Regions from separate parts of the Synechococcus sp. GEYO genome, predicted to be linked through region 1. Evidence: predicted binding sites of a transcription regulator. Region 1 holds the regulator's gene; the other holds the start of a gene.

Region 1 (6,669 bases):
CCTGATTGACCGCGTTGGCAAGCGTGCTTTTGCCCGCACCGCTCAGGCCTGTGAACCAGAGAATGGCGCTTCGGTGTCCCCGTTGTTCAGCGCGGGCTGCTCGATCAACCGATGCCTGATGCCAGGCGATGTTGGTGGAAGCACCCTGGTTGGTCAGCTGGCCGTGGCTGGACGAAGCGTTCATTGGGATCCGGCGGTCTGGGGCCGCCATTGTCCCTCAACTTGTCCTTCAGCTTGAATCTCTTTGAGCCTCGGTCAGCTTCAGCCCCCAGCGCGCTTGGGACGGTAGCCCTCCTTGTTGAGCAGTTCCAGCGCGAGCTCCACCTGATCGCCTTGAAGTTCGATCAGGCCGTCTTTTGCGGTGCCACCGCTGCCGATGCGTGTCTTGAGTTTCTTCAGCAGTGCTTTGAGTCCTTCTTGGTTGAGCTCCAGACCGCGGATCACCGTCACGGTCTTGCCGCCCTTCCCCCCACGGGTCGGCTGCACCCGAACGATTTGCTGGGCTTTCGCAGTGGGTTGCTTCTCGGGGCTGCTCGGCCGCTGCAGACTGTCTGTGTTGCTGAATTCCTGCCACCCGCCTTTCGGCATCGCTTCTGCGCATCCGACACCATCCTGCCGTTCTCGTGATGACCGACTCAGCGTCCACGCCTCGATGGGCTGACTCAAGCCAGGGCCTTGGTCGCTGGATCGAACACTTGATCGGTATTGCTCTGCTGAGGCGTCCCCTGTTTTTCCAGGCACGTCAGCTGATTATCCGAACGGCGGAACGCAACGGCATTCCCTGGAGAGTCCGTCGCCGTGAACTCAAGAAGGCTGCAGCACCATTGTTGTCGAGCAGCATCACTCCAGGCCTGGTGCCGCCCGCCTACTACGTGGCGCGTTTTCACGCCTATGAACAGGGCAATCTCTGCTGGCAGGCTGCTGCTGAAGCGGAGCAAGCCACCGATGCGATGGCCCTGCGCATCTGGCCGGACGAGGCGCTGGCACCGTCTGTGGCCCAGGCCCGTCTGCGGGATGAGATCCACCGCGCTTTGGCGCCGCTCCTGAACGGATCCATTGATCAGGTGCTCGATCTTGGCTGTTCAGTGGGAGTGAGCACGTTGTATCTCGCAAGCTGGTTGGCTGAGCGGGCAGAGCAGCGCCAAGAGCCCGCACCTCGGATTCAGGGCCTGGATCTTTCCCCCGACATGCTCGCAGTGGCTCGTGTGCGGGATCGGGAGGGACTCGTGGATGGCTGGTTGCATGCAGCGGCGGAGGACACGGGTCTGGTGGATGCGTCCTTTGACCTGATCAGTCTTCAGTTCGTTTGCCATGAGCTGCCTCAGGATGCGACCCACGCCGTGCTGGGGGAGGCTGCTCGGTTGTTGCGGCCAGGAGGTGCTCTGGTGATGGTGGATCAGGATCCCGCCTCCTCCGTGCTTCAGCGCCTTCCGGCGGCAGTCGCCACATTGCTCAAAAGCACCGAGCCCTATATCGAGCAGTACTTCAGCCTCGATATGGCTGCGGCCCTGCGGACGGCAGGGTTCTGGAATCTTCAAATCAGTGCCTGTGATCCACGGCATCGCGTGATTGCCTGCTTACGCTGAGCAAACGCTTCAAAGGCCGCGCGCGCGGTCAGCTGCACCTTGACCAGCACCCTGCCACCCAAGCCAACCGCTCAGGATCTGGCCGTCAGCTCCAGGCCTGCCTCCTCCGGTCGTTTCGGCCGTTTCGGTGGTCAGTACGTGCCTGAAACGCTCATGCCTGCCCTGGCTGAGCTGGAGACGGCCGCGGCTGAGGCCTGGAAAGATCCGGCTTTCACCTCAGAGCTCAACCGCCTGCTGCGCAACTACGTGGGCAGGGCCACACCTCTCTATGAAGCTGAGCGGCTCACAGCCCATTACCGCCGCAGTGACGGCGGACCCAGGATCTGGTTGAAGCGTGAGGACCTCAATCACACTGGCGCCCACAAAATCAACAATGCGCTCGGGCAGGCCTTGCTGGCCCTGCGAATGGGCAAAAAGCGAATCATTGCCGAAACAGGAGCTGGTCAGCACGGGGTTGCGACGGCCACGGTCTGCGCTCGCTTCGGCTTGGAGTGTGTGGTGTACATGGGTGCTGAAGACATGCGCCGTCAGGCTCTGAATGTATTCCGCATGCGTCTTCTTGGTGCCAGCGTTCAGCCTGTGACCGCCGGCACCGCCACGCTCAAGGACGCCACCAGCGAGGCCATCCGTGACTGGGTCACGAATGTGGAGACCACGCATTACATCCTCGGGTCAGTGGCAGGCCCCCACCCCTATCCGATGTTGGTTCGCGACTTTCATGCAGTGATCGGAGAGGAAGCCAGGGACCAATGCCAGCAAGCGTTCGGTCGTTTGCCGGACGTGTTGATGGCTTGCGTTGGTGGGGGTTCCAACGCCATGGGTCTTTTTCATCCCTTTGTGGAGTGCAGCGATGTGCGTCTGATCGGAGTTGAGGCCGCCGGTGATGGCGTCGCCACAGGCCGTCATGCCGCCACAATGACTGAAGGCAGGGTCGGTGTGCTTCACGGTGCCATGAGCCTTTTGCTGCAGGATCAGGACGGGCAGGTGCAGGAAGCTCATTCGATCAGTGCCGGCCTGGATTACCCCGGAGTTGGGCCAGAACACAGCTACCTGCGCGAGATCGGCCGGGCCGAATACGGCGCCGTGACAGACGCTGAAGCGCTCCAGGCCCTTCAACTGGTGAGCCGACTGGAGGGCATCATTCCTGCCCTCGAGACAGCGCATGCATTCGCCTGGCTTGAGACCCTCTGTCCAACGCTGCCGGATGGCACTGAAGTGGTTTTGAACTGCTCTGGTCGTGGTGACAAGGATGTGAACACGGTCGCCGAGCAGCTTGGCGACGCACTCTGAAGATTCAGAGCATGTATCAGCTGAGTAAGCGCTCCAGGGTGACAGCAACGGAGTTGACGGCTGCACGAGCGGTCGCGTAGGCCATCCGCATGGGGCCGATCAGGGCAACCTGGCCCACGCCTCCGTCACCGCTGCGATAGCTGGCCTGAACGACTGAGCAGCGGCTCAATGCTGTCTCAGGATGCTCCTGGCCGATCCAGACGCGTCCGTCGGACCAGTCAGGTGCGGGAACAAACGCTGCCGGGTCACTGTCCATCAGGTCGAGAAGAGGCCTCACCCTGGCGCTGTCACTGAATTCGGGTTCAGCCACGAGCCGCGACACCCCATGCACTAACGGTGCCTGCTCGATCGGGCGTTGGAAGGGATTGCCGTTCTCCAGCGCGTCCTTAAGTGCCCTTCCGCAGGATTGCAGCTGCTGTGGCAGACAGCTCCAGTCCAGCTTTCCGGCCTGCACCAGTTGGTCTGAGGTCCAGCGTTCTAAGGCTTCTACCTGACCGGCACTGCCGTGGGGCAGCCGCAGATTGAGGTGATGGGCCTGGCTGGAATCGCCAACGAGCATCACCAGCAGGCGGTCTTCACTGCGCACAAGGCGAATGGTTCTGAGATTGCTCTGGGATCGTTGCGGCGGGCTGATCAGGCTCATCAGACCTGTGAAATCCGTCAGCCGGCGTGCCAGCTGCAGCAGCAGGTCATCCAGTGCCGCCCAGCGCAGGCTCAGCTGGGTCAATTCCCGCTCCAGGTGATGGGCACCCGCACCGGGTTCGGGCAGAAGGCAGTCCACATAGTGGCGGTAGCCCTGGGGGCTGGGCACGCGACCCGCTGACGTGTGTGGCTGGGTCAGGAGTCCACGCTGTTCCAGAGCTCCCATGGCCGAACGCACCGTGGCCGAACTCGCTTTGATTCCGAATCTTTGCACTAAAGCGCGACTGCCCACCGGTTCGATGGTGTCGACATAGTGGTGGACCGTGGCCTGAAGAACCTCCTGCTGTCGTCGGGGCAGCGGCTTCACGGAGATCACCTTTCGGATAGAGATCTTACGAAGAATCAGTCAGGGAGATTGGTCCCTGTCATGAATGCATGCCGTTCGCCTGACTGGCGCGCTGATCAGTGGCAGGGCGTTCAGTAGCGCGGCACTGCGGGATCCACCACAACGCTCCAGGCATCAATGCCACCCTCGAGGTTCCAGACGTCCAGGGATGGTCGATTCTCGAGCAGCCAGCAACCGAAATTCCAGCTGCGCACACCGGCATGGCACAGCACAACGATCGAACCACCGTTTGGCAGCACGTCATCAATGCTCTCCATCCAGTTTTCAGCATCACTGAGGGGCAGATGCTTCACCGGGTGCGGAAATGGAGCGATCACCAGTTCCTGCTGCTCCCGCACATCCACAACGGTCAGATCGGTGTTGTCGTTGAGCCAGTCGTTCAGTTCGCTGGCCTTGAGGGGTTTGGGGGTGGGTCCATTCATCGCTTCAGTCTGGCTTTGGGCTGGCACAGCACCATGGATGGATAGAAGATGAGCACCATGTGCTTCACCGCCTGTTCATGAAAGGGCGCTCGTTCCTGTTGGCTCTGGTCGCTGTGGCGATGGTGCTGCTCACCCTGGCGCTGGGTATTTGGTGGGCGATGGCTCGTCAGAGCCCGCTGCGGATCATGGACCGGCCACTTGAGCTGCCCCGCGCAGCACGGTTTATGCCAAGTGATGCAGCCCTGACGCTGCACTGGCTGGTCGACTCGCGTCAGGTGCCTGCTTACGCCCAGGCCGTTGCGCCCGTTCGCCAGCGCCAACTGGTGAATGACAGCACCCGTCAGCTCAGAGATGGTGCCTTTGCTCTGGCCGGCCTTGACTTCAGCACTGAGCTGGCAGGCTGGATTGGGCCCGAGGTCAGCTTCGCAGTGCTTGACGCTCCTGTACAGCAGTCCGGGGAACAACCCAAGCAGGGTTGGGTCCTGGCACTGTCCAGCCGTGATGAAGATGGGGCCAAGCGCTTTCTGCAGCGTTTCTGGCAGACCCGAAGCCTGGCAGGCACCGATCTGCAGATCTCCCGCTACCGCGGTATGGGACTGATCAGCGGTCGCGGTGCCCTGCTGGGAAGAGATCCCCAACCGATCGCCACGGCCTTGATCGACGACGATCTGCTGTTGCTGGCTTCAGGGCGAGGTGTGCTTGAACAGGCGCTGGATGTCTCTCAACTGGACAGTCAGCATCAGCTCGGAGACCCTTTTCTGGCGGCTGATCTGCAGAGCTTCGGTCGTGGTGCTGCCGTTCTGATTGCCACCCCTGGTGCGATGAACCGCTGGCTGGGGGTCCCCTCAGCGATCACTGCCCGTGAAGACCTGCAAGGGCTGGTGGCATCGCTGACACCGCAGGGCGCTGATCTGGCGCTTGATGCCGTGGTCCACTTCCGTGAGCCTCTGATTCCCAGGATGTCTCAGCTGGCGGACAGCGATGTGTTGCTTAGAGATGCCGGTGGTGATGCAGAGACAGTCGCCCTGCTGACGAATCCTGCGGATCTTCTGGCTGCCGATGCCAATGAGCCTCTGGCTCAGTGGATCTCTCCCCTTCTGCGGCAGTCGATCGAATCTTTGTCGACCGGGGCCGCGGCTGTGGTCGCCGGTCTCGATGAGGGGCCCATGCTTTGGCAGCAAGGGCCGCAGGGCTGGGTGTTAGGTACCCGGCCGAATCGTCCCGATCCCGAAGTGGTGGATCAGCGACTTCAGGGGCTTGGGTTGACAGGCTCCACTCTCGACAGCGAAGACCAACCTGTTCAGGTCTGGACCCGTCTGGCTCGTCAACGACGTCGAGGAGAGGAGTCGCTACAAGCTGAACTTGCTGTCGCTCTGGAGCGGCATACCGGTGTGAACTGGTGGGCAGAGACCCTCGATGGTTTGCGCCGTCGCGGTGAGAGTGGTGACCTGATGCAGCGACAGCAGCAGCTGCAGGAGCTGCAGTCCGCGAGTCAGTCAGCGCTGTCTCAGCAACTGGCACTCGCTGCGGCGCCAAGTCGTTTGCACCTGGGTCAGTGGCGACCCTGGGAGCTGGTACAGGGTGTGGCAGGCCGATCACTGTTGCCAGCTGTGAAAGGTTTGGCTGTCTCTGCTGGGGCTGACCCGAACGCCACCTCTGTTCAGGATGAACGTGTGAGCAGCTTGCGTCTGCGTGCGCGACTCCAGCTCGGTTGATCTTCTTCTCCTGCGCCATGGCATTGCCGCAGAACGGGTCTGCGGCCGTGATCATCCCGATCGCCCCCTAACCGATCGCGGCATGCGGCGAACTCTGGAGGTTGTCCGACAACTGCGGAGGCTGGATGTTCAGGCGGACACACTGATCAGCAGTTCTTACCGGCGATGCAGGCAGACCGCTGAGTTGGCGGTCCAGGCTGGGTTGGCGAAATCTATCCGTCTGGATTCAGCCCTGGAGCCAGGCGGTGACCCGTGGCCGTTGGTCTCTCGAGCGTCCGGCCGTTGCCTGTTGGTTGGCCATGAGCCAGATCTGAGCACTCTTGCGGCGACGCTGATCGGAGCACCCGCCAGCAGCCTGCGCTTGCACAAGGCGGGATACTGCCATCTCAGTTGGCAGGAAGACCTGAGCGATCCTCGGGGTCAGGCTGAACTGCAGGCATTACTCAGGCCTCGTCTTTTGCTCCCGCGCTCCGTTTAAGTTGCCCTTGCGCTGAAGCGGAGGTTGGTGAGTCAGAACGATGGTGCCGAGATCCGTCATGAGCGAACGGGTCTGGTGTTCCGCCCCGGACTTGAGGGGGTGCCTGCCACCCAGTCGTCCATCTGTGACA
Region 2 (6,669 bases), on a different contig from region 1:
CGCCCATGGCGATCAGGGGGGGATTGACCAGTTCCAGACGCTGCTGCAGCACGAAGCGTGCCGAAGGAGGTTCCGCGCCACTCACGAATCCCCAACCCCAGCCGTTCTGGTCCAGCGCGGTAAAGAAGTCGCGTTGCACCCGTAAGGGTTCATCGCCGATGTACCCCGTCCATGCGCCTGGATCGCCATCGGGATCGCCGCCAAAATAGAAATTGCTGAAGACATCAATCAGGTCGTGTCTGGCTGGCAGTGATGTGCCGTGCCTGCGCAGCAGCTCGAGGCTTGCATCCCAGTCGTTGTTCCAGCGTCCTTCGCCCTTGAGAGCATCAATGCAGGCCGGAGCGGGCAGCCAGCCGCTGTAGTGCTGAACGGTTGCCTGGAGGGCTCTGCGATAACTGCCTGACACATCACGGATCACTCCGTCGATATCGAACAGCAGAAGCTGGCTGGTGGATGCGTGCCTGTCCAGGGGAGTGGGTTTTGGCGGCTGGTAGGTTAGTTCTTTGTCCTTGATTCTTGAGCGCTGACACCATGACGGTTTCCGAAGGCGCTGCCGTCGACCAAGAGGTCGCTACCGAGGCAGCAGCAGCTGATCAGGCTCCTCAGAGCACGGAGACTCCTAAGAGCGCAGAGGCCGATCAGCAGCAGGAGCCGAAGGAAGGTCGTCCAGTGATGCGTGGCGGCAGTGCTGCATTGGCATCAGCCACGATCGATGCTGATGGTGTGCCATCGGGATACACCCCGAAGGCTGATGAGGGGCGTTTCCTGCTGAAGATTCTCTGGTTGCCCGACAACGTGGCGCTTGCCGTTGATCAAATTGTTGGTGGCGGGCCCAGTCCTTTGACGGCCTATTTCTTCTGGCCTCGTGAAGACGCCTGGGAAACTCTCAAAAGTGAGCTCGAAGGCAAGTCTTGGATCACGGATAACGAACGTGTTGAGGTGTTGAACAAAGCCACTGAAGTGATCAATTACTGGCAGGAAGAGGGCAAGGGCAAGAGTCTGGACGATGCCAAGCTCAAGTTCCCCGATGTGACCTTCTGCGGTACCGCTTGATTCAGCTCAATCAGCATTGTGTTGAGTTCAGCAGGCAATCAATTGCCTGCTTTTTTATGTCGAGAAATCGTTTTTTAGGGCAATTTCATTCAGTTTTTGCCTCAATGACTGGATGACTTGGAACGCCTGCTCGGCGCCGATTTGAATTGATTGTGTGCAGCGATGCTTTGCTCTTGTTGCCTGCAGCCTGGAATAGTGTGTTGCTTCAAGTTGGGTCTTCGATGAGTGGGTTTTGATGCTGCCACTCATCAGAATGATTGCTGGATTCTTTGATGGTGATATTGATCACCAATTGCGTCGAATTTGACCGTCAGGTCTCCGCAATAGTCTGTTACAGTCTCGCGGAATATTTTTAATGGGTTGATTTCCTTCTTTTCTTTATTCGCGCTTGGGCTGTCCTCTGCAACGTTTGCGGTGACATCCAGTGTTGATATTTTGAATAGACTCGCTCCATTCAAGATTCAGGAATCTGAGAAGTCAGTCCTTCATGTCAGGAGTGGGAAAAATATTTTTCAGGTTCATTCGCCACTGTTGAATTCGCCACTGCTGAACAAGCGATCCATGGCCGCTTTGTTTGAGGAGCATTGTTTGCATGAGTCTGCCGCAGTCGAGGTCGCTTCTGCCCCGTTGCCAGATTCTTTTGCTGAAGTCTGTTCGTTTGCATCCTTCGCCGACTACCTGAATGAGTTGTCGCTTAAGGCCTATTCTCTGCCCGCTTCAGGTGTTTTCACTTCGGGCTTTGGGCCGCGCTGGTCGCGGCATCATTCAGGTATCGATATCGCTAATCACGTTGGAACGTCCATTTTTGCTGCAAGGCGTGGAGAGGTTGTCTTCGTGGATTATCTCGGTGCTTATGGATTGATGCTTGAAATTAAGCACCCCGATGGCTACAAGACGCGTTATGCGCATTGCAATGAAGCTCTTGTTCGAGTCGGTGAGACTGTCAGTCGGGGTGATTTGATTGCAAGGATGGGAAACACAGGCCGTAGTACAGGTCCCCATCTTCATTTTGAGATCAGATCGCCTGAAAATATCGCGCTGAATCCAGCATCATTCCTGAAAGGAATCCTTATTAATCAAAAGGTGTAAGCCTTTTGCTGATTGCTGGTGAATCTCAAACTTGAACAGCATTAATTTACGAGATCAAACATTTGATCTCGTAAATCAGTCTCTGCCTTGAGAGTGATCCCTCAAGGCAATGCATCGATTATCAACTCTAATTGATTGCTGCCTGGGCGCGGGCTCTTGCGCGGTTCAGGCTCTGTTGGGCCTTCACTTTTTCAGGCGAGGTTGGCTGGCCTTCCAATTTGCTGACTGCGCTAAGTGCAGCCTGCAGTTCGCTTTCAGCAGAACTGCCATCAATCGAGCTTCCCAGTTCAGCGGAGTTCACCAACACAGTGACATCATCCGCTTCCACTTCCGCAAACCCACCCATCAGCGCGATGGATTTCCAACCGCCGTCCGCACGGACACGCAAAACGCCCACATCAAGCGCTGCCAGGAGCGAAACGTGGCCGGGAAGAATGCCCAGCTGCCCAGTGGTGCTGGGGAGAATGACCTCATCAGCAGAGCCATCGAACACGCTCTGGTCTGGTGCCAGCACGCGGAGGGTGAGGGACATGGATATGGAGTGTTTGGGTTAAAAGCTTGGGCTCAAAATGAAAGGGACTGGGGCATGAATCTCATGCCCCAGATGCCATCACTTGGCTTCTTCGGCCATCTTTGCAGCCTTGGCCTTGACTTCGTCGATGTTGCCAACGAGGTAGAAAGCCTGTTCAGGGAGGTGATCCAGTTCACCAGCAAGAATCTGGTTGAAACCACTGATGGTTTCCTCGAGCTTCACGTACTTGCCGGACATGCCGGTGAAGATCTCAGCCACAAAGAAAGGCTGAGAGAGGAATTTCTCGATCTTGCGAGCACGGTCAACGGTGCGGCGATCGTCCTCGGAGAGTTCGTCGAGACCGAGAATCGCGATGATGTCCTGGAGCTCCTTGTAGCGCTGAAGAGTGGATTGCACGCTGCGAGCTGTGCGGTAGTGCTCGTCTCCCACAACAGCAGGCTGAAGCATGGTGCTGGTGGAGTCGAGCGGGTCCACAGCGGGATAAATGCCCTTGGACGCGAGGCCACGGTTCAGCACCGTGGTGGCGTCCAGGTGAGCGAAGGTGGTCGCGGGAGCTGGGTCAGTCAGGTCATCCGCAGGGACGTAAACCGCCTGGATCGAGGTAATGGAACCTTCCAGAGTGGAGGTGATTCGCTCCTGAAGTTCGCCTACGTCGGTGCCGAGCGTTGGCTGGTATCCAACAGCGGAAGGCATTCGTCCGAGCAGTGCGGACACCTCCGAACCGGCCTGAACGAAACGGAAGATGTTGTCAATGAACAGCAGCACGTCCTGCTTGTTCACGTCACGGAAATGCTCGGCCATCGTCAGAGCCGAGAGGCCCACACGCATGCGAGCACCGGGAGGCTCGTTCATCTGCCCGTAGCAGAGCGCCACCTTGGACTTGGAGAGGTCATCGGCGTTGATCACGCCTGAATCCTTGAATTCCTCGTAAAGGTCATTGCCCTCACGAGTGCGCTCACCCACACCGCCGAACACGGAAACACCACCGTGTTCCTTGGCGATGTTGTTGATCAGTTCCTGGATCAGCACGGTTTTGCCGACGCCGGCACCACCGAAAAGACCCACTTTTCCGCCCTGGCGATAGGGAGCCAGGAGGTCAATCACCTTGATGCCGGTCTCAAAGACCTTGGGCTTCGTTTCCAGTTCAGTCAGTTTGGGAGCTGAACGGTGGATCGGAGCTGTCGTATTGGATTTAACCGGCCCCTGTTCATCGACAGGCTCGCCGAGAACATTGAAGATGCGGCCAAGGGTTCCTTCGCCGACAGGCACTGAAATCGGTGCACCGGTATCGAGGGCCTCCATGCCACGGACAAGTCCGTCGGTGGCACTCATGGAAACGGCGCGAACACGGTGATCGCCCAACAATTGTTGGACTTCAGCGGTCAGAGCAACCGCCTGCCCGGCGGTATTGGTGCCTTCGATGCGGAGAGCGTTGAGAATTTTGGGCAGCTTGCCGGCGGGAAATTCCACGTCCAGAACCGGGCCAATCACCTGGCGGACAACGCCCTTGGTACCGGCGGAGGCGGGAGCAGCAGCGGCCATAAGTAAGGGGGTGTGAGAGGGAAGCGTCTAGAGCAATCCCTTCCTGAGCGGGGCAACGATACCACCGTCGCGAGAGAGGGGGGGAGTGGTTCGGTCACCCGCACGCTTGTCCCGTGGCCGAAGTGCAGAACCCGGACATAGGTTGGCACTCGACGACCTTGAGTGCCAGCTCGAGTCGCATCGGCGCTTCGGCGCACTGTCCCTGCTCCTGCAAGAACCCATGGCAGCTGTTTCTCTCAGCGTCTCCACTGTTAAGCCCCTCGGCGATCGCGTTTTCGTCAAGGTTTCAGAATCCGAGGAGAAAACCTCCGGCGGCATCCTGCTCCCCGACACCGCGAAGGAAAAGCCTCAAGTGGGCGAAGTTGTTCAAGTTGGCCCTGGTAAGCGCAACGACGACGGTTCCCGCCAGTCTCCTGAAGTGGGCGTCGGCGACAAGGTCCTCTACAGCAAGTACGCAGGCACCGACATCAAGCTCGGAAGCGATGAGTTCGTGCTCCTTTCCGAGAAGGACATTCTCGCCATCGTCAACTGACCGGCTCCTGACTGCCACACGCCTGAGACAGGTCGGTAGTCACCATCTATTCCTTTCCATCCATTTCCGCCCCCATGGCCAAGCGCATCATTTACAACGAGAACGCTCGCCGCGCTCTTGAAAAGGGCATTGACATCCTGGCCGAGTCCGTTGCTGTGACTCTCGGGCCCAAAGGTCGCAACGTTGTTCTTGAAAAGAAGTTCGGTGCTCCCCAGATCATCAATGACGGCGTCACCATCGCCAAAGAGATCGAACTCGAAGACCACATCGAGAACACTGGTGTTGCTCTGATTCGTCAGGCTGCATCCAAGACTAACGACGCAGCCGGTGACGGCACCACCACTGCGACCGTTCTTGCCCATGCCATGGTCAAGGCTGGCCTGCGCAACGTTGCTGCCGGAGCCAATGCCATCACCCTGAAAAAGGGCATCGACAAAGCATCGGATTTTCTGGTCGAAAAGATCAAAGAAAACGCCAAGCCGATTGCCGATAGCAATGCCATCGCCCAGGTGGGCACCATTTCCGCTGGTAACGACGAGGAAGTGGGTCGGATGATCGCCGACGCCATGGACAAAGTTGGCAAGGAGGGCGTGATTTCCCTGGAAGAGGGCAAGTCGATGACCACTGAGCTGGAGGTCACCGAGGGAATGCGCTTTGACAAGGGGTACATCTCTCCCTATTTCGCCACCGACACTGAGCGAATGGAAGCCGTCCTGGACGAGCCCTACATTTTGCTCACCGACAAAAAGATCGGCCTCGTGCAGGATCTCGTGCCCGTGCTCGAGCAGATTGCTCGCACTGGCAAGCCTCTACTGATCATCGCTGAGGACATTGAGAAGGAAGCTCTTGCCACTTTGGTGGTGAACCGTCTGCGCGGTGTCCTGAACGTGGCTGCGGTGAAGGCTCCAGGTTTTGGTGACCGACGCAAAGCCATGCTGGAAGACATGGCTGTGCTGACCAATGGTCAATTGATCACCGAAGACGCCGGTCTGAAGCTTGAGAACGCCAAGATCGAGATGCTTGGCACTGCGCGTCGCGTGACCATCAACAAGGACACCACCACGATCGTGGCCGAAGGCAATGATGTTGCCGTGAAAGCGCGTTGTGAGCAGATCCGTAAGCAGATGGACGAAACCGAGTCCACGTACGACAAGGAGAAACTTCAGGAGCGACTTGCCAAGCTCGCCGGTGGTGTTGCCGTGGTGAAGGTGGGTGCTGCCACCGAAACCGAGATGAAGGACAAGAAGCTTCGGCTTGAGGATGCCATCAACGCGACCAAGGCTGCTGTTGAAGAAGGCATCGTTCCTGGAGGTGGCACCACCCTGGCTCACCTGGCTCCCACACTCGAGCAGTGGGCATCGTCCAGCCTGGAGGGAGAGGAGCTGATCGGAGCCAACATTGTGGCTGCAGCTCTGACTGCACCACTGATGCGCATCGCTGAGAACGCAGGCGTCAACGGTGCTGTTGTGGCTGAAAACGTGAAGGCCAAGAACTTCAACGATGGCTACAACGCGGCCAACGGTGACTATGTCGACATGCTGGCTGCCGGCATTGTCGATCCCGCCAAGGTGACGCGTTCCGGTCTCCAGAACGCTGCGTCAATCGCAGGCATGGTGCTGACCACCGAATGCATCGTTGCAGACATGCCCGAGAAAAAAGACGCCGCACCAGCCGGTGGCGGCATGGGCGGTGGCGATTTCGACTACTGAGTCGCAGCTTCTCGATCAAAGCCGCCTCGGCGGCTTGTTAGGCCCCGCTATTGCGGGGCTTTTTTGTTGTTAGCTCGGGATTGAATTCAGGCGGCCCGTGGCGCTTTTGTCGACGTCTCGGTTCTGGACGCCTCCAATCCTCTGCTCCTCAAAATGTTCGCAGTGAACAGTTTTTGGCGCAGAGGGTCTGAAATGGTATCGAGGGTTACTGA

What was found. The regulator HrcA, encoded in region 1, represses chaperone genes, less so after heat shock. The targets are predictions, from matches to a motif close to TTAGCACTCNNNNNNNNNGAGTGCTAA.
Region 2: the regulator HrcA is predicted to act here: its motif matches at 4,359-4,385, upstream of groES (co-chaperone GroES).

The regions. Positions count from the first base shown of each region.
Region 1 covers NZ_UCNL01000007.1:35,044-41,712, reverse strand. The annotation lists gene cysC (adenylyl-sulfate kinase) at 1-184, opposite strand, end outside; gene DXY37_RS05225 (translation initiation factor) at 262-588, opposite strand; gene DXY37_RS05220 (class I SAM-dependent methyltransferase) at 627-1,586, shown strand; gene trpB (tryptophan synthase subunit beta) at 1,626-2,876, shown strand; gene DXY37_RS05210 (heat-inducible transcriptional repressor HrcA) at 2,893-3,885, opposite strand; gene DXY37_RS05205 (rhodanese-like domain-containing protein) at 3,996-4,346, opposite strand; gene DXY37_RS05200 (DUF3352 domain-containing protein) at 4,424-6,061, shown strand; gene DXY37_RS05195 (histidine phosphatase family protein) at 6,039-6,539, shown strand; gene DXY37_RS05190 (citrate synthase) at 6,567-6,669, shown strand, end outside.
Region 2 covers NZ_UCNL01000006.1:87,993-94,661, reverse strand. The annotation lists gene DXY37_RS04605 (TIGR01548 family HAD-type hydrolase) at 1-418, opposite strand, end outside; gene DXY37_RS04600 (30S ribosomal protein PSRP-3) at 532-1,053, shown strand; gene DXY37_RS04585 (M23 family metallopeptidase) at 1,468-2,142, shown strand; gene atpC (ATP synthase F1 subunit epsilon) at 2,270-2,674, opposite strand; gene atpD (F0F1 ATP synthase subunit beta) at 2,753-4,216, opposite strand; gene groES (co-chaperone GroES) at 4,437-4,748, shown strand; gene groL (chaperonin GroEL) at 4,823-6,457, shown strand.